Regions from separate parts of the Bacillus sp. LQ01 genome, predicted to be linked through region 4. Evidence: riboswitches for the same ligand, from Rfam matches in the RefSeq annotation. Region 4 holds a riboswitch; each other region holds the start of a gene.
The links. Region 4 has a riboswitch for S-adenosylmethionine ahead of AC22L0_RS15450 (bifunctional homocysteine S-methyltransferase/methylenetetrahydrofolate reductase). Riboswitches for the same ligand answer to the same signal wherever they lie in the genome.
Positions count from the first base shown of each region.

Region 1: it holds a riboswitch for S-adenosylmethionine, as region 4 does, so the genes downstream of both, metK (methionine adenosyltransferase) here and AC22L0_RS15450 (bifunctional homocysteine S-methyltransferase/methylenetetrahydrofolate reductase) in region 4, are expected to answer to the same signal.
Region 2: it holds a riboswitch for S-adenosylmethionine, as region 4 does, so the genes downstream of both, AC22L0_RS20240 (hypothetical protein) here and AC22L0_RS15450 (bifunctional homocysteine S-methyltransferase/methylenetetrahydrofolate reductase) in region 4, are expected to answer to the same signal.
Region 3: it holds a riboswitch for S-adenosylmethionine, as region 4 does, so the genes downstream of both, AC22L0_RS03550 (YezD family protein) here and AC22L0_RS15450 (bifunctional homocysteine S-methyltransferase/methylenetetrahydrofolate reductase) in region 4, are expected to answer to the same signal.

Region 1 is NZ_JBYEZL010000002.1:97,660-102,371, reverse strand. Features, by position in the region: gene AC22L0_RS12855 (GNAT family N-acetyltransferase) at 1-263, shown strand, start outside; gene metK (methionine adenosyltransferase) at 305-1,504, opposite strand; SAM riboswitch class I at 1,674-1,795, opposite strand; gene pckA (phosphoenolpyruvate carboxykinase (ATP)) at 2,024-3,610, shown strand; gene AC22L0_RS12840 (ATP synthase subunit I) at 3,963-4,346, opposite strand; gene AC22L0_RS12835 (hypothetical protein) at 4,626-4,712, shown strand, end outside.
Region 2 is NZ_JBYEZL010000002.1:1,522,224-1,526,935, forward strand. Features, by position in the region: gene AC22L0_RS20220 (ABC transporter ATP-binding protein) at 1-610, shown strand, start outside; gene AC22L0_RS20225 (ECF transporter S component) at 583-1,284, shown strand; gene AC22L0_RS20230 (YwiC-like family protein) at 1,467-2,189, shown strand; gene AC22L0_RS20235 (hypothetical protein) at 2,220-2,411, opposite strand; SAM riboswitch class I at 2,516-2,614, shown strand; gene AC22L0_RS20240 (hypothetical protein) at 2,715-2,972, shown strand; gene AC22L0_RS20245 (SWIM zinc finger family protein) at 3,235-3,624, shown strand; gene AC22L0_RS20250 (NAD(P)H-dependent oxidoreductase) at 3,648-4,223, shown strand; gene AC22L0_RS20255 (group-specific protein) at 4,220-4,573, shown strand; gene AC22L0_RS20260 (short-chain fatty acid transporter) at 4,614-4,712, opposite strand, start outside.
Region 3 is NZ_JBYEZL010000001.1:651,517-656,228, reverse strand. Features, by position in the region: gene AC22L0_RS03570 (nitrite/sulfite reductase) at 1-196, opposite strand, end outside; gene cysC (adenylyl-sulfate kinase) at 208-801, opposite strand; gene sat (sulfate adenylyltransferase) at 814-1,950, opposite strand; gene AC22L0_RS03555 (phosphoadenylyl-sulfate reductase) at 1,990-2,694, opposite strand; gene AC22L0_RS03550 (YezD family protein) at 2,782-2,925, opposite strand; SAM riboswitch class I at 2,998-3,106, opposite strand; gene lysA (diaminopimelate decarboxylase) at 3,223-4,539, opposite strand.
Region 4 is NZ_JBYEZL010000002.1:592,329-597,040, forward strand. Features, by position in the region: gene metC (cystathionine beta-lyase) at 1-788, opposite strand, end outside; gene metI (cystathionine gamma-synthase/O-acetylhomoserine thiolyase) at 785-1,897, opposite strand; SAM riboswitch class I at 1,992-2,102, opposite strand; SAM riboswitch class I at 2,306-2,415, shown strand; gene AC22L0_RS15450 (bifunctional homocysteine S-methyltransferase/methylenetetrahydrofolate reductase) at 2,486-4,318, shown strand; gene metH (methionine synthase) at 4,318-4,712, shown strand, end outside.

The DNA.
Region 1 (4,712 bases), 490 kb from region 4:
AATGCATTATTGATATTGGTAAAAAGGATTACTGGGGGCAAGGTTATGGGCAGGAAGCTTTAACCCTATTATTGGATTATGCATTTTTAGAATTAAATTTACATCGCCTTTCTTTACGAGTATTTTCCTTTAACGATAGAGCAGTTAAATTATATAAATCACTTGGTTTTCAACATGAAGGAACTTGTAAAGAAGCTATATTCCGCAACGGCACTTGGCATGACATTGAACTCTTCGCTTTATTCCAACGTAATTATAAATAAAAAAAGCTTTGCGCTCACCGCGCAAAGCTTTTTTTCATATATTATAGACCAGCTTGCTCTTTTAAAGCTGCAGCTTTGTCTGTACGTTCCCATGATAGATCTACATCAGTACGTCCGAAGTGGCCGTAAGCTGCTGTTTGTTTGTAAATTGGGCGACGTAAGTCTAACATTTTAATAATACCAGCCGGGCGAAGATCGAAGTTGTTACGAACTAGTTCTACTAGTACGTCTTCAGATACTTTACCAGTGCCGAATGTATCAACTGAAATTGATACTGGTTGTGCTACACCGATTGCGTATGCAAGTTGTACTTCTGCTTTTTCAGCAAGACCAGCTGCTACGATGTTTTTCGCAACATAACGAGCTGCATATGCTGCAGAACGGTCAACTTTCGTTGCATCTTTACCAGAGAATGCACCGCCACCGTGGCGAGCGTATCCACCGTAAGTATCAACGATGATTTTACGTCCTGTTAAACCAGCATCACCTTGTGGTCCACCAATTACGAAGCGGCCAGTTGGATTAATGAAGAATTTCGTTTCTCCATCCATTAATTCTGCTGGTACTACAGCTTTAATTACGTGCTCTTTTAAGTCGCGATCGATTTCTTCCCATGTAACATCTGGGTGATGTTGTGTAGAAATTACGATAGTATCAACACGTACTGGTTTACCATTTTCATCATACTCAACTGTAACTTGCGTTTTTCCATCTGGACGTAAGTATGATAATGTATCATCTTTACGTACTTCAGTTAAACGGCGAGCTAATTTGTGAGCAAGCGAGATTGGAAGTGGCATTAATTCTTGTGTTTCATTACATGCAAAACCAAACATTAAACCTTGGTCTCCTGCACCAATTGCCTCAATCTCAGCGTCAGTCATTTGACCTTCGCGTGCTTCTAGCGCTTGGTCAACACCCATAGCGATGTCAGCAGACTGCTCATCGATAGATGTTAAAACAGCACAAGTTTCTGCATCGAATCCGTATTTTGCGCGTGTGTAACCAATGCCTTGAATTGTTTCACGAACGATTTTCGGAATATCTACGTAAGTAGAAGTCGTAATTTCCCCCGCTACCAATACTAAACCAGTTGTTACAGTTGTTTCACAAGCTACACGTGCATTTGCGTCTTTTGATAAGATCGCATCTAAAATTGAATCAGAAATTTGGTCACAAATTTTATCTGGATGTCCTTCAGTTACAGACTCAGATGTGAACAGATGACGTTTTTTTGTCATGTGGTAAACCTCCCTACAGTAATTGTATATATTGTACGGAACTCATCCTTAATTTGCCACAAACTGCGACATACATTTATTCTCCCACACAAGCATACAGAAAAACCTTTCCTACTTTACATAGAGGAAAGGTTTAATTTGCTACTTGCATACTGCTTTTTGCCCTTCGCTCTTATCGTTCGAGACCTGTAGCCTCGCACAGGTTTTAGCACCTATTCACCTGCATTTATCAATACAAGTGAGGTTGCTGGGCTTCATCGGGCCTGTCCCTCCGCCAGCTCGGGATAAGAGAGTATCCGTCCCAACCTATACTAAAGAAATGATATTCATTTGTCAATTAATATTCACATTTTCCTGAAAGTTTTTCTCAATACGCCTGAAATGAAATATTAATAGGGAAATAATGCATTCACACAAACAAAAAGAAATAAATAGTATACATTATTTATATAATTGTGTTATACTCTTGTTGGGGATTACGAGAAATATTTCATTAAATGAAAAGGATGGTATATAAATATGAGTACTGTGAATGTCCAAATTGGTTTACACGAATTATTGAACGGAAGCAATGCACAGATTCAACTAAGTGTTCCGCAATTAGTGGAAAAAGTATTAATGCGAAATGAAGGGAAATTAACTTCTACTGGTGCCGTTTCTGCTTCAACAGGAAAATATACAGGACGTTCTCCTAAAGATAAATTTATTGTGAAAGAAGCATCGGTTGCTGACAAAATTGCTTGGGGAGCTGTGAACCAACCGATTTCTGAAGAACATTTTAATAAATTATATACTAAAGTTTTAGAATACTTAAAAGAAAAAGAAGAGTTATTCGTCTTCAAAGGATTTGCAGGCGCTGACCGCAATTACCGCCTACCAATTCAAGTTATTAACGAATATGCATGGCACAATTTATTTGTACATCAATTATTCATTCGTCCAACTGAAGAAGAATTAACGACTCATGAATCAGAATTCACAATTGTTTCTGCACCGAATTTCAAAGCTGATCCAGCTGTTGACGGTACAAACTCTGAAGCATTCATTATGGTTTCATTCGAAAAACGCATCGTATTAATTGGTGGTACAGAATACGCTGGAGAAATGAAAAAATCAATCTTCTCTATTATGAACTTCTTATTACCTGAACAAGATATTCTTTCTATGCACTGTTCTGCAAACGTAGGTGAAGAAGGCGATGTAGCATTATTCTTCGGTTTATCTGGAACAGGTAAAACAACATTATCTGCTGATCCAAACCGTAAATTAATTGGTGATGATGAGCACGGTTGGTCTGATAACGGTGTATTCAATATTGAAGGCGGTTGCTACGCGAAATGTGTAAACCTTTCTCACGAGAAAGAACCACAAATTTTCGATGCAATCACATTTGGATCTGTTTTAGAAAACGTTATCATTAATGACCAAACGCGTATCGCAGACTATAACGATACTACTTTAACAGAAAATACTCGTGCTGCATACCCTATGCATGCGATCGACAATATCGTACTGCCAAGTGTTGCTGGACACCCAAATACAATCATTTTCTTAACTGCTGATGCATCTGGCGTATTGCCTCCAATCAGTAAGTTATCAAAAGAACAAGCTATGTATCATTTCTTAAGTGGTTACACTAGTAAACTAGCAGGAACAGAGCGCGGTGTTACATCTCCGCAAGCAACATTCTCAACTTGCTTCGGTTCACCATTCTTACCACTTGATGCATCTCGCTATGCTGAAATGCTTGGTGAAAAAATTGAGAAACACGATGCGAAAGTATTCTTAGTAAACACTGGCTGGACTGGTGGCGAATACGGCGTTGGTAAACGTATGAACTTAGGTTACACTCGTGCAATGATTCAAGCTGCATTAAACGGTGAACTTGCGAAAACTGAAACAGCTAAACATGACATCTTCGGTCTTGAAGTTCCACTTCACGTACCAGGTGTACCTGACGAAGTGTTAATGCCTGAACAAACTTGGGCTGATAAAGCTGCTTACAAAGCAAAAGCAATCGAACTTGCAAATGAATTCAAAGCTAACTTCAAAAAGTTCGACAGCGTATCTGAAGACATTATTAACTTAGGCGGTCCAATCGCTTAAATTAAAACTTTCTGTTGGAATAACCCTTTACTCATATGAATAAGTGTCGTGTAACCGTAAAGTTTCGCGTACTCACCGACAAAACCCAATGCGGCTTAACGGTTACACACACTTACATAAAAAAGAAGCTTACGTGAAAACGTAAGCTTCTTTCTATATCTTATATAAAGTGAAACGCTAATCTCTTCATCTGTGACCTAGATTATAAAATTACAGCTTCGAATATATAAATTATATCCCTACTCGCTACATCTCTCTGGTTTCACACCACATGGGAGCAAAAAAGGCCCCGACCGCTTCTATCCGTGGCTGGATCATCTATCCCATCTAAAAAGAAGTCTTTTATCTTTTTTTAGCTCTTTGTTAGTTCTTTCTCATCTTTCATGCTATAGTATCCTAAATTAACAACGATTAAGAAATACCCACCCATAATCCCTACTGCAAATGCCCACATAACCATGTGGTGCTCAATTTCGTACATAATAATAGCACCCAAAATGGCAGCTGCAAAACGGTTAAACATACCGAGTGTCGGTGCTTTCGTCTTCTTTACAATACTATCTCCAAGCTTCTCAATTCGTCTCCCTAAAAGCCAAACGCAATACATACTTACAATAAGCCCAATTCCAGCTCCTAAAAAATGTGCCGAAAAAGGTGTTAACATCCAACCTAGTAACAAAATACCTAGTATATAATACGATTGGATTTTAAATGATCTTAGTGACATACTAATCATGCTGTACCTCTCTTCATTCGTTCTTATCTATCCAACAAAAAATTTCTTTCAAATTCATATTCCTTACATCCATTTCACTCAAATTAAAAACAACATAAACAGTATGTTTATGTTGTTTAAATGTTTTTAGGAAATAATATTATACAAGATTTCAAACATCATATTCTCATATTTTGTGACGGTTTTTCAAACTTTTTTCGTCCATTTATGAAAAAAATGATATCAATCTATGAACATACGGATATGATGTAATAAGCACACAAATAAAGGGGGCGTCTAATGATTTATTTTTTAATGGCTCTCATTCACCTCATTATCCCTGCACTTATTGGACTTTCATTGTATTGGTACACGAAAAACCATAGC
Region 2 (4,712 bases), 930 kb from region 4:
GAAAGTAAAGTGGAACGGAAAAGTGATACATAAAATTGATTCGAAAGAACGATTTAAAAGTATTGGGTATGTATCGCAGCATCCGTATTATCATTTTACATTTGATACAGTATGGGACGAGGTTTATGAACGTGCACGTGAATTATACGGAGAACAAGGAAAAGAAATAGCAGAAAATACGCTAAAACAGTTTTGGTTGTATTCGCTTAAAGAACGCCATCCGCACGATTGTAGCGGAGGAGAGCAACAATTACTTGCGTTATGTACGACGTTATTATCAAAGCCGACTTTATTATTACTGGATGAACCGACAAAGGGATTAGATCCATGGAAGAAAGAAAGAGTAGGAGAGCTATTTAGGAAGCTACAAAAAGAAGGTACAACAATTGTAATGGCAACGCATGATATTGAGTTTACAGCGAAATACGTTGATCAATGTATGATGCTATTTGATGGAACAGTCATTATGAATGATGCACCGAAAGAATTTTTTAGCGGCAACTTCTTTTATACAACATCTATTAACCGATTCATTCGAAAAGAATTGCCATATGCATTAACGTGGGAGGATGTGTACGAAGCTTGTCCAAACGATATGTTGCATTCATAATATGTATCTTTGCAGTAATAATCGGCACATTACTCTTTACGACACTTGTCATGGACGGTTATTACATGTTAAGTAGTTTGTTTATATTAGCGGTTATTATGTTACCTTTCTATATCCGTTTTGAAAGAAAGGCGTTTGTTTCACGTGAAATTGTTCTCGTTGCTGTATTAGCGGCAATTGCAGCAGTAAGCCGGGTGCCATTTTCTATTTTACCAAGTGTACAACCAACTTCTTTTGTCATTATCGTTTCTGCAATTGTATTTGGAAGTGAAACTGGTTTTATGATTGGTGCTACAGCAGCAATTGTATCTAATATTTTTTTAGGACAAGGTCCGTGGACACCGTGGCAAATGTTTTCGTGGGGCATGATTGGTTTTATAGCAGGTCTACTTCGTAATACATTTTTTATGAAAAAGCTATGGGGAAGACTTCTTTACGGAGTAATTGTTGGCTTTTTATTTGGCTGGATTATGAATTTCTGGGGCCTTCTCGGTTTTATACGAGAAGCAACGTGGGAAACTGTCATTTCGTATTATATCGCAAGTTTTTACTTTGATTTGAGCCATGCGATTTCGAATGTTATTTTCTTATTACTATTTAGTACTTCATGGATTACGATTCTTACAAGATTTAAAAAGAAATACGGTATATTAGATGAGCATAACGTGACATAGAAAAGCATACTCATATAAGGTAGGGTCGCGACTTACATATTCGTTTGCCTCTTTCATGCTTCTTACATATTGTAAGGAGCATTTTTTTGTCAAAAAATCGATTTAATATACATCCGTTATTATATAAAATTATTTGTATAATGGTAGGTGAGAACTTTTTTCAAAAGTGAGGTGTATAGTTAATGAAGTTAGTTATTCCGAAGCAACATGGTGCATGGGCTATGCTTGTTATTCCTTTTTTATTAAGTGTCATACTTGGGAAACCTACTATTTATCATATTCCATTGTTTTTAGCGTGGTTTTTTATCTATTTAGCCACGTATCCATTTCTTACGTACATAAAGCAAAGACGAAAAAAAGAGTTTTTACAAGCTGCCATTGTTTATTTCAGCATTGCGTTCCTATTTGGGATGATTTCTTTATTATATGAGTGGCGAATTCTTTTATTCGTAATAGTAATGATTCCATTATTTATAGTGAATATGTATTACGCTCGTCAAAAAAATGAAAGAGCACTATTAAATGATATTTGTGCGATTATTGTGTTTTGTATCGGTGGATTAATTAGTTATTACTTTTCAATGAAGCAAATCGATCATACAGCTATATTCATTGCACTTATTTCATTTTTATACTTTTTAGGTAGTACGTTCTATGTGAAAACGATGATTCGTGAAAAAAATAACCCGAAGTATCGTCTTATATCTTGGGGATATCATATCGTATTAACAATAATCATATTTGTGATTAATCCCTGGTGTTCTCTTATTTTTATACCAAGTGCCATTCGAGCAATTGTGTTGTATGGCAAAAAAATTTCTATTATAAAAGTAGGAATTTTAGAAATTGCTAATTCTGTATATTTTTTAATCATAACGGCAATAATTATGAAGTATGCCATTTGAAAAAACTTCCCATCAATTGATGGGAAGTTTTTAATCTTTTTCTAAAATGTGAACGGTGTACTCGCAACGTTGAATAGCTTGTTCAACAGCATAAAGTGATTGTTCAATACGAGCGCGATTAAAATCTTTTTCAACTGTTTCGAGCGCTTCTTCTAAACAATTTTTAGCTTCTTGTAATGATTGAAAAGAATCTTGTACATATCCGCGAGCATTTTGATGCATTTCATAATCCTCCTTGCTATGAACAGTAAGGAAGAAAATATAATTTGTTATATTTATTTGACAATTAAAGTGGAATTACGTATAGTAAGAATTAAGTGAATATTTTCTTATCCAGAGAGGTGGAGGGACTGGCCCGATGAAACCCAGCAACCGCGATGCAGGTGCTAATTCCAGCAGAACATATTTGTTCTGGGAGATAAGACGAAGATATATACGTAACTTCTTCTTATCGGAGAGGTTTTTTTATTGCAAAAAAACCGATTACGAAAATTTATATTAAGAAGAAAGGGGTTGCGCATTACTGTGACACTCGAAAAATACGTAAAACTGCGTAGTACAGTTTATGAATATATGATAGAGCAAGATAAGCCGATATCATTGTTAGATATTCAAGAACATATCGTTTCGCATCATGAAGGAAAATTCACGAAAAAGATGTTGCATCAATTTTATTTATCAAGATTATTAGACGAACTAAAACTGGATGGGAAAATTACATTAGCTGATGAATATCTCTATGCTGAAAAAGGGGTATTGTATAAGGCGAGAAAAGGGAGCTAAGCTCTCTTTTTTTCTTAAAATAACGGAGTATGTAGAGTAAAAGACTGCTAAAGCAGCCTGATACAGGGAATGGTGTTGAGTGTGTAGTGTCAAAAATTAAATGTGCCTGAAAGAGGCAATTCATATCGGCTGCAAATGAAAAGAGACACCTTCGCCGAATAGGTGTCAGTCGTTTTGTCATATAGACTTGCTATTTGACAGTTATTAGAATAACATACAGGATTTTTGAAGTCAAAAGGGAATTAAAGGAAGGGGTACAATTATGTACGCTTACTTATTAAAAGATATAACGAAATGGATCCCAAAGTACATTGTAGATAAGGGATATGAATATTATGAAGATGGACATGTAGAAGATGTTGAAATACATGATAAAAAAGTGTTTGCTTTCGTTACTGGAAATGCAGGAAATTATGAAGTAGTTATCGATCTCGAAGATTTTTCAGAAAGTAGCTGCGAATGTCCATATGAGAATCTTTGTAAGCATATGGCGGCAGTTGTTTATGATATGCAAGGTGCTGGTGAGAGTGCAGTTAAAGAGAAACTGAAAGATTTAGAAAAAGAAGAATTACTTATATTATTGAATCGATTATTGCAAAGTTCGAAAAACGTACAAATTGTAGAGAAGTTATTAAAGAAGGGGAAACTTTAACGTATAGAGGGAGTTGTTATGTAGTGAACGTACTAATTGTATACGCTCATCCTAATCCTTCAAGTTTTAACGCGGCGATTTTAAATCATGTGCAAAAAGGACTACCGGAAACAAATCATTCAGTTACGCTGCTTGATTTATACAAAGAACAATTTGATCCAGTCCTCGTATTTAATGAAGAGAAGAAAAGACGTGATTTAGTAAATGAAGAAGAAACAGCTCGGTACAGAACGTTAGTAGAAGAAGTAGATACACTTTTATTCATCTATCCAATATGGTGGTGGGGGATGCCAGCAATTTTAAAAGGATTTATCGATCGTATTTTCGTAGCTGGATTTGCTTATAAATATGAAGGGGCTCTGGCGAAAGGCTTATTGAAAGGTAAGAAGGCGTGGGTGATTAATACGCTAGATTCACCGTTATGGTACGTCGCACTATTATATCGATCAGCAAATTGGATTATGATGAAGAGAGGTGTTTTACGTTTTTGTGGCATTCGCGATATAAAACGTTCAGTGTTTCAATCTGTGAAAACGAGTAAAGTATCAAAGCGTGAAAAATGGTTATTACAAATAGAAGAAAAGGCTCGTACATTATGAATGAAGTCGACCGTATTATAAACTGTGTTCAGTATGACGGCGAACTTTTTCGGAAGTATGTTACGTGTTTACTTCAATTGAAAAAATGTAGTAAAACATTTCAGCAAATTCAAATAGAGTTAAGAAATGACTACTTGATAAGAGGAATTTGTCAAAGAGAAGTTGATGAGGTAGTACGGGGAAGTAAAGAATATGAAACATATTTTCTTCCTAAAGCGTTACAGTGGAATTTTTTGAGTGAACATCCACACTTGATCGGAAAAATTTGCGAAGATTTTTTTGCATTTGAGTCATTACATCTTACGGAGATAGAGTGGGAGAAGATTATAAATTGCATGGGAAATAAGTGATTTATTATGTAAAAAAGCTAGTATAAAACTAGCTTTTCGTTTAAATAAATAAGAAGCATAGACTAATGATAAAACCCGCATATAGTAAGTTCACAACACAAAATCCCATAATGTCACGAGCACCTAAACCAGCTATCGC
Region 3 (4,712 bases), on a different contig from region 4:
AACCAGCTTCTTTCGGTCTTTGTAAATACAAGCCTGCCCATTTAAAGGCATCCCACTCTTCTTTCGGAATAGATTCGAAACCATTTTCCGCATAGTAAGGAATATCATTAAAAATTTCTAAGCCATCTTTTTCTAATTTATTTTTCTCGGTCTGATTTAATTTTTCATTGTTAGCCCATACTTTTTCATAACTCATTGTTTATCCCCCTATATAAAACTACGCTCTTGTAAGTACTTCACGATTTGTTCTGCACATTCTTCAATAGAATATTTGTGCGTTTCTACAATTAATTCCGCTTGCTCTGGCTCTTCATAAGGCGAATCAATACCTGTGAAATCCTTAATATCACCTTTTCTTGCCTTTTTATAAAGTCCTTTCGGATCACGTTTCTCACACTCTTCAATCGGACACTTCACAAAAATTTCAATAAATTCATCTGCCGCTAATAAATCTCTTACTTGTTTGCGGTCTACTCGAAATGGTGAAATAAATGCTGTAAGGACAACTGCTCCTTGATCTACAAATAACTTTGCCACTTCGCCAATACGTCTTATATTTTCCATGCGATCACTTTCAGAAAATCCTAAGTCTTTATTTAAACCGTGGCGAATGTTATCCCCATCCAGCACATAATTTCCAATATTCTTTTCAAACAGTTTACGAGCGACCGCATTCGCTACTGTAGATTTACCCGAAGCTGATAAACCAGTAAACCAAATTACAAAACTATGATGTCCATTCTTCACTCTTCTCTCATCTTTTGAAACCGAAGCTGTATGCCAAGTAATATTCGTATCCATCTCGTTCTCTCCCTATTCTGTTACTACTTCTTTTTTCAAGCCTTTAATTAGCACTTCCACTACTTCTTTACGACTAAATGTACTTGGCGGAATCTCACCGTTTCTTAATAATTCTCTTACTTTCGTACCCGATAAAATAACATGATCTTCTTTTCCGTGCGGACATGTTTTCGTTGAAGCCATCGCTTCACATTTGGTGCAGTAAAAACTATGTTCAAAGAATAGTGGTGTAATTCCTAACTCTTCTATCGTAAAATTTGTGAAGATTTCTTGCGCTTCATACGTTCCGTAATAATCTCCTACTCCAGCATGATCACGCCCTACTATAAAGTGGGTACATCCAAAATTCTTTCTTACTAACGCATGAAATATCGCTTCCCTTGGTCCTGCGTAACGCATGGCAGCAGGAAATACACTTAAAAAGACACGATTTTTCGGATAATATTTTTGAAGAAGTACTTCATAGCTTTCCATTCTTACATCAGCAGGAATATCATCCGATTTCGTTTCTCCGACGAGCGGATTTAAAAAGAGACCATCTACAATTTCAAGAGCAGATTTTTGAATATACTCATGGGCACGATGTACCGGGTTTCTCGTTTGAAATCCGACCACTGTTTTCCACCCACGTTTTTTAAATGCTTCCCTCGTTTCAATTGGGTCTAAATGATAAGAAGGAAATTGATTATTTTCAAAGCGTTTTGTTAGAATAATAGTTCCTCCAACGTAAACGTTTGGTCGTTCATATAATTTTTTCACTCCTGGATGAGCCTCATCCGTTGTTTTATATACAAGTAACGCTTCTTTTTCTTTATCTGGTACAAAAATATCTTCTATTTGAATGACACCGTATATATTTCCATTGTTGACAAGCTTTACTTCCTCTCCAACCTTCAGGCTTTCTGCGACTTTTTCTGTTACCGGTAATGTAATCGGTATACTCCACACACTACCATTTGCTAAACGAAGCGTTTCTACGACTGAATCATAATCTTCCTTCCCTAAAAAACCAGTAAGGGGGCTATATCCACCTGTCGCCAATAGTTCTAAATCACTTAACGCAATATTGTCTAATTTAATTTCTTTTTCAATTTGTGATACGTCATATGTCTCATCTATACGGTTTACTAATTCGTTTACTATGCTCATTTTTCTATATCCTCTCTTAGCTTTATTTCAAGATTCATCTTATTGGTAATGAAGACCACATTCGGTTTTCACTTTCCCAGCCCATCTACCATCTCTTGAATCGCCACCATCCCCTACAGGTAACGTACATTTCTCACACCCAATACTTGGATAGCCAACATCATGCAACGGGTTATACGGCAAGCTATGTTTGTATACATATCGCCAAACTTCTTTCCACGTCCAATGAATGAGTGGACAAACTTTAATAGATTGAAAACGATGATCTTGATTTATAAACTTTGTATGCTTACGTGTTTCTGATTGTTCCCTTCTTAAGCCCGATATCCACGCTTTTTCCGCTGCTAATGATTTTTCTAACGGTAAAATTTTTCTAATCTTACAACAAAGATTCGGATTACTTTCCCATAATTTCTCACCATGCAACTTCTCTTGTTCATCAAGCGTAAGTTCCGGTTGTTTTTCTATAATATTTAATGAAGGAAATCGCCTCCGCACTTTTTGAATTAATTCATATGTTTCTTGAAAATGAACATTTGTATCTAAAAATACAACTTTAGCAGATGGATTTACTTGGTTTATAAGGTGCAGCAATACCATACCTTCCACCCCAAAGCTACATGCGTAGACGATTTCATCTTTATATTCTTTATAAGCCCACTTTAATACTGATAGCGCGCCTTTTGTTTCATCTTCTTCCGAAAACGAAACAACATTTTCTTCCCACGTTTCATACGTCAACATGTTTTTTCCCCCTGTAAAAGCAAAAAGACGGTTTTAACCTAATGAAAATAGGTTAAAACCGCCTCTAGTTTTTCTAGTCAGCGCTTTTCACTTTAAACGTACCTTTTCACTTTTCTCTAACTGAATTACTTTTCCATCTTGCACAACAATTGTAATTGAACCATATTTCATATCAGCAAGCATCGCTTCAATCTTCTCGGATACTTCATCAAAATGTTCCCGTACACCCACGCGAACAGCCCCCCTTTTTATTCATAAAAAAAATCTTTCCCATTTCGAAAAGACTGTTCGGTAATATATTTTACCTTATCTTTCAAAATGGATTCCATTTTGCTGGATTTAGCACCTTGCTTTCTATAAGCAGGTTGCCGAGCTTCTTCGGGCCAGTTCCCTCCGCTTCTCTTGATAAGCTTTGTATTTGTATTTTATCATAATTCTGATTTTTTTCAATCCTAGTTTTCCGATATATTTTAATTATTTTATTTTTACAAAAAAGGAATTGCCCATCCGAACAACCCCTTTTTCTATTTAGACAAGCTCTTTAATACGTATGCGATCGTTCCCAATAATATTTTCATATGTTTCGCGTTCCACAACTACTTGCGATGTTCCGCCTTTTGCAAAGACAACGGCTGGTCTTCGAATCCGATTGTAATTATTCGCCATCGAGTACCCGTATGCTCCTGTACAGGAAACTGCTAGTAAATCAGAAGAAGCGACTTTTGGTAAATGAATATCCCAAATCAACATGTCTCCACTCTCACAGCATTTCCCGGCAATCGAAACGAGTTCCTCATTCTCATCATTCCCTCGATTCGCTAACATCGCTTCATAACGCGCGCTATATAAAGCAGGTCTTAAATTATCTGTCATTCCACCATCGACTGATACATATTTCCGAATACCAGGAATATCTTTCACAGATCCAACTGTATAAATTGTTGTCCCAGCATCACCTACAATGCTACGTCCTGGTTCAATCCATATTTCTGGCAATGGATATTCACATACAGTAAATTGTTCTCTCACTGCACTTGTTACAGCTCGCACATATGTCTCAAGAGTTAATGGTGTATCTGACTCTGTGTAGCGTATTCCAAATCCCCCGCCTACATTTAACACTTTTACTACATAGTTTGTTTGCTCTCTCACTTCTACTAAAAATTGGCGAAGAACTTCAATCGCTCGAACAAAACCAGCTGTTTCAAATATTTGCGATCCAATATGTGAATGGATCCCTAGCACATTATAATTGGATTTTTGTAAAGCAAATCTAATTGCCTGCATCGCTTGACCGTTTGAAACGCCAAATCCAAATTTCGAATCATCTTGGCCTGTCGTAATATATTCATGTGTGTGCGCCTCTACTCCAGGCGTTACACGAATTAATATGTTCACAAACTTTCCATGTTGCATCGCTAAATCGTGTAAAACTTCTAATTCAAAGAAATTATCTACGACAAAACAACCGATATTCGCCTGAAGAGCCATCACTATTTCTTCTTCTGTTTTATTATTTCCATGAAAATGAATACGTGATGCCGGAAATCCTGCTTGGAGCGCAGTATATAATTCTCCCCCAGAGACAACGTCTAATGACATATTCTCTTCACGAGCTACTCGGCACATCTCCATGCACAAGAACGCCTTGCTTGCATATGCTACTTGATAAGAGAAACCACTTTCTTTAAAAGCACGATGAAATGCTCGGCATTTTCCTCGGATAGACTCTTCATCGTATACATAAAGTGGTGTTCCGTATTGCTTTGCTAGCTGCGTCGTATCGCACCCTCCAATTTCTAAGTGTCCTTGCCCATTAATTCGGCTTGTGCCGTGTAAATACATTTAAATTCCTCCCTTATTTCCTCTAAAACTCATAACCCCAATCTTCTATTCATTGCAGCACGCTTTTAGATAGACAAAAAACGCGCGGAACAATGTTCACACGCGTTTCTTATTAGGAAAAATATATATTGAAAAAATAAACGAGTTGTTATCTCCTCAAAATAAGAAACCGC
Region 4 (4,712 bases):
TGTGCGATTTTATTGGCATTTTTAGCTGAATGCTCGAGGCGTACGTGCAATGTTTTTAGACCGCGAAGTACGAGAGAACAATCTTGAGGTCCTAAAATAGCACCGAATGCATTTTGTAAAAATCCAAGCTTTTGAGCGAGTTCTGCATCTTTTACTACTGCTAATCCGGCAGTAACATCACTATGACCAGCAATAAATTTTGTAGCACTATGAAGAACGACATCAGCTCCAAGTTCAAGTGGTTTTTGGAATAGTGGTGTCAAAAATGTATTATCAACAAAAGTAAGAGCGCCAATAGATTTTGCGAGTTTAGAAACCTCGCGAATATCTGTCACTTTTAAAAGTGGGTTAGAAGGTGTTTCTACATAAAAGAGCTTTGTATTTGGTTTCATGTTTTGTTTTATTTCTTCTAAATTGGTCATATCAACAAATGTATGTGAAACACCGTAACGGGAGAGTACCTCAGTTATCACTCGGTAAGTGCCTCCGTACACATCTTCTGAAATGAGTACGTGATCACCTTGTGAAAGAAGGAGGAATGCAGTGGAAATCGCTGCAATGCCTGATGCAAAGGCGAATCCTTTTGTTCCGCCTTCTAATAAAGCAACGATATCTTCAAGAGCTTCACGAGTTGGATTTCCTGACCTGCTATAGTCATATTTTCCGAACGTATCTACATCAAACTGGTGAAAAGTTGATGTGTTATAAATAGGAACGTTCACAGCGCCTGTTTGCGAGTCATGTTTATATTGGTTGTGTAGTAAGAGTGTATCTATAGAATAGCTCATATTCTTACACCTTCTTTTACGAGTTTAATGGCTTGCTTTAAGTCTTGAATTAAATCGTTACTATTTTCAATGCCAACTGAGAATCGAAGAAGACGATTGCATACGCCGTTTGCTGTTCTAATTTCTTCAGGAATATCAGCATGTGTTTGCGTTGCTGGATAAGTCATTAAACTTTCTACACCACCAAGACTTTCGGCAAATGTAATTAAGGATAAAGATTGTAAGAATGGATTAATCCAAGCTTCATCTTTAAGGCGGAATGAAATCATGCCGCCTCTTCCTGGATAAAATACATCTGTCACCCCGTCTTCATCATTTAAATACGCAACAACTGCTTTCGCATTTTCTTCATGTTGTCTCATGCGAAGCGCTAACGTTTTCATACCGCGAATTAATAACCATGAGTCAAATGGGCTTAAAACTGCACCTGATGCATTATGATAATGAGCGATTTCCTCGCAAAGTTCCTTTCCTTTTGCAACGACAAGCCCGCTTAGTACATCGTTATGTCCCCCTAAATATTTCGTTGCGCTATGAAGTACAATGTCAGCACCTTCTGTTAATGGTTGCTGTATATAAGGTGTGTAGAATGTGTTGTCTACAATAAGAAGTAGTCCGTGCCTTTTCGCTACAGTTGCGACAGCAGCAATATCAGTAACTTGCATTAATGGATTAGTTGGAGTTTCTATGAAAATAGCCTTCGTTTCAGTTGTGATAGCTTGCTCAATTTGTTTAATAGACTGTGTATTTACGTATCTACATCGAACATTCCACTTTTTTTCATGCTCAGAAAATAATCGATACGTTCCCCCGTATAAATCTTCAGATACAATAAGTTCGTCTCCAGAGCGGAATAGAGAAAGGACGAGGAGAACAGCCGCCATCCCTGAACTACAGGCATAACCTTTTTCGCCATATTCTAAGTCTGCGATCGCCTGTTCTAAAAGACCGCGAGTTGGATTGCCAGTTCGTGAATAGTCAAAGCCAGTAGATTTACCAATTCCTTCGTGGCGATAAGCGGTTGAGAAATAAACTGGTGGATTAACCGTTCCAGTTGTAGTTTCACTACGATTTCCGATTTGTGCTAGTTTTGTTTCGATTGTTGACATGTGAAAATTCCTCCTTTTTAAATTGAAACATTAAGTGAATATAAAATAAAAAAAGCCTTCTAAGAAGAAGGCTTTCGGTTTGAATAGAGTCTTCTTCTCATCTGTCAAATCTTTCACAATTTGCTGGAATTAGCACCTTATTAACAAAATGTTAATGGTTGCTGAGGCGTCACAGGGCCAGTCCCTCTACCTCTCTAGATAAGAATGTTCGTATGAAATTTTTATTATGTTTTTAACTTTACAATAAAAGATAATTGAATTGCAACTTTATTTTAAATAATTTTTATTTTTCCGCAAGTGTCATTGACTTTTAATTTTGTGCATGCTAAATTTATTAAAAAATTAACAAACATTGTTAAAAGGGGAACGCATTTCCTTTTAGCTACATAAATAAAATAATAAAGACAACTCTTATTGAGAGCGGTGGAGGGAAAGGCCCTGTGAAACCCGGCAACCTTCAAACGAAATGTTTGAAACGGTGCTAATACCTGCAAAACGAATGTTTTGCATAATAAGAGGAGGAACAATTATGTCCCCCTCTTCAAAGTGAAGAGGGGGTTTTTATATTGATAGAAATGAGGGAGATTCGTGAAATTACTAGATTTATTATCAAAAGGAATTGTAATAGGTGATGGTGCGGTTGGAACGTTATTGCATTCACATGGTTTGCAAAGTAGCTTTGAAGAATTGAACGTATCTGATCCAGATCTAATTATATCCATTCATAAACAATATGTAGCTGCTGGAGCAGATGTAATTCAAACGAATACGTATGGAGCAAATGAGGCGAAATTACGTATGTATGGTTTAGAAAATCAAGTTACAAAAATTAATAGAGCGGCAGTGAAATTGGCGAAAGCATCTGTGACAGATAAAAATGCAATTTTAGGAACAATTGGTGGTATGAAACATATCGGAGCTGTTACAACGACTGATATGGAAAGGGAGTTTATGTTACTTGAACAGGCGGGGTCTTTACTAGAAGAACAGGTTGATGGATTACTATTAGAAACTTTTTATGATGAATTTGAATTACTTCATGCTGTTAAAGTGTTGCGTAAGCAAACGAATATTCCGATTGTTGCGCAATTAGCGTTACATGAAGCAGGTACGACTCAAAATGGAAATGATGTCAATGAAATATTAAAGCAGTTTATAGATTACGGTGCAAATGTTGTTGGATTGAATTGTCAACTGGGGCCGCTTCATATGACGGAAGCTTTCAAAATGATATCGATTCCGCAAAATGGCTATTTATCAGCATACCCAAATGCAGGTCTCCCGAATTATGTAGAGGGACGTTACGTATATGAGGGAAGTCCAGCTTATTTTGAAGCAATGACACCGAAATTTATTGAGCAAGGTATTCGGTTATTGGGTGGCTGTTGTGGTACGACTCCAGAACATATTCAAAGTATGAAGCGCGCTGTTGCGAATATTACCCCTGTAATAGAAAAAGAAACGATTCAAAGGCCAAAAGTCGTTCATACGCATGAGGAACGTTCGAAGGCTCACGTCACTCTAGCAGAGAAAGCAAAAAAACAAACGACAGTTGTAGTGGAATTAGATCCACCGAAAACGTTAGATACACAGCGTTTTTTTGAAGGAGCAAGAGCGTTAAAAAGAGCGGGAGCAGATGCTATTACTCTAGCAGATAATTCATTAGCATCGCCTCGTGTCTCTAATATGGCGATGGGTGCGTTATTAACGAAGCATGATATCCCAGTATTGACGCATTTAACGTGTAGAGATCATAACGTCATTGGACTACAATCTCATTTGTTAGGTTTATCGGCGTTAGGGATGGAAGAAGTGTTAGCTTTAACTGGTGATCCAGCGCGCGTTGGTGATTTTCCCGGTGCCACTTCTGTATATGATTTATCCTCTATTGAGCTTATTAAAATGATTAAAGAAATGAACGATGGACGTTCAATTTTAGGGAAATCAATTGGACCGGCGACAAGGTTTTCTGTAGGCGGCGCATTTAATCCTCACGTGAGGCACTTAAAAGCAGCAGTTAAGCGAATGGAACGAAAAATAGATGCTGGAGCGGAGTATTTTTTAACTCAGCCAATTTACGATATCAAGTTAATTGAAGAAGTGTATGAAGCGACAAAGCATTTGGAACAACCTATTTTTATTGGAATTATGCCGTTAGTAAGTAAGCGGAATGCAGATTTTCTTCATTTTGAGGTGCCGGGTATTACTCTTCCTGAAGAAATAAGAGAGAGAATGGATGGACATGAAACGAAAGAGGCAGCAATTGAGGAAGGGATTCGCATTTCACAAGAATTGGTCGACGCAGCGATGAAATATTTTAATGGTATTTATCTTATTACACCATTTTTAAAGTATGAAATTACAGAACATCTTGTTAAATATGTAAGAGAAAAGCAAGAAGTGAAAGAAGGTATTAATTGATGAAGTGTATAGAAGAAAAATTGAAAAATAGCATTTTAATATTAGATGGTGCAATGGGGACAATGATTCAGCAAGAGGATTTAACTGCTGAAGATTTCGGAGGAGAAGAGTACGAGGGCTGTAATGAATATTTAGTGGAAACAAGACCAGACGTTATTTTAAAGATTCATAAAGCTTATATTGAAGCTGGAGCGGATATTATTGAAACAAATACATTTGGGGCAACGAATATTGTACTAAGTGATTATGAGCTGTCTCATTTAGATGAAGAACTAAATGAAAAGGCAGCACTTTTGGCGAAGCAAGCTGTTAAAGAAAGCGGGAATGAAGTATATGTTGCGGGAGCGATGGGACCAACAACGAAAGCAATTAGTGTTACTGGTGGTGTGACTTT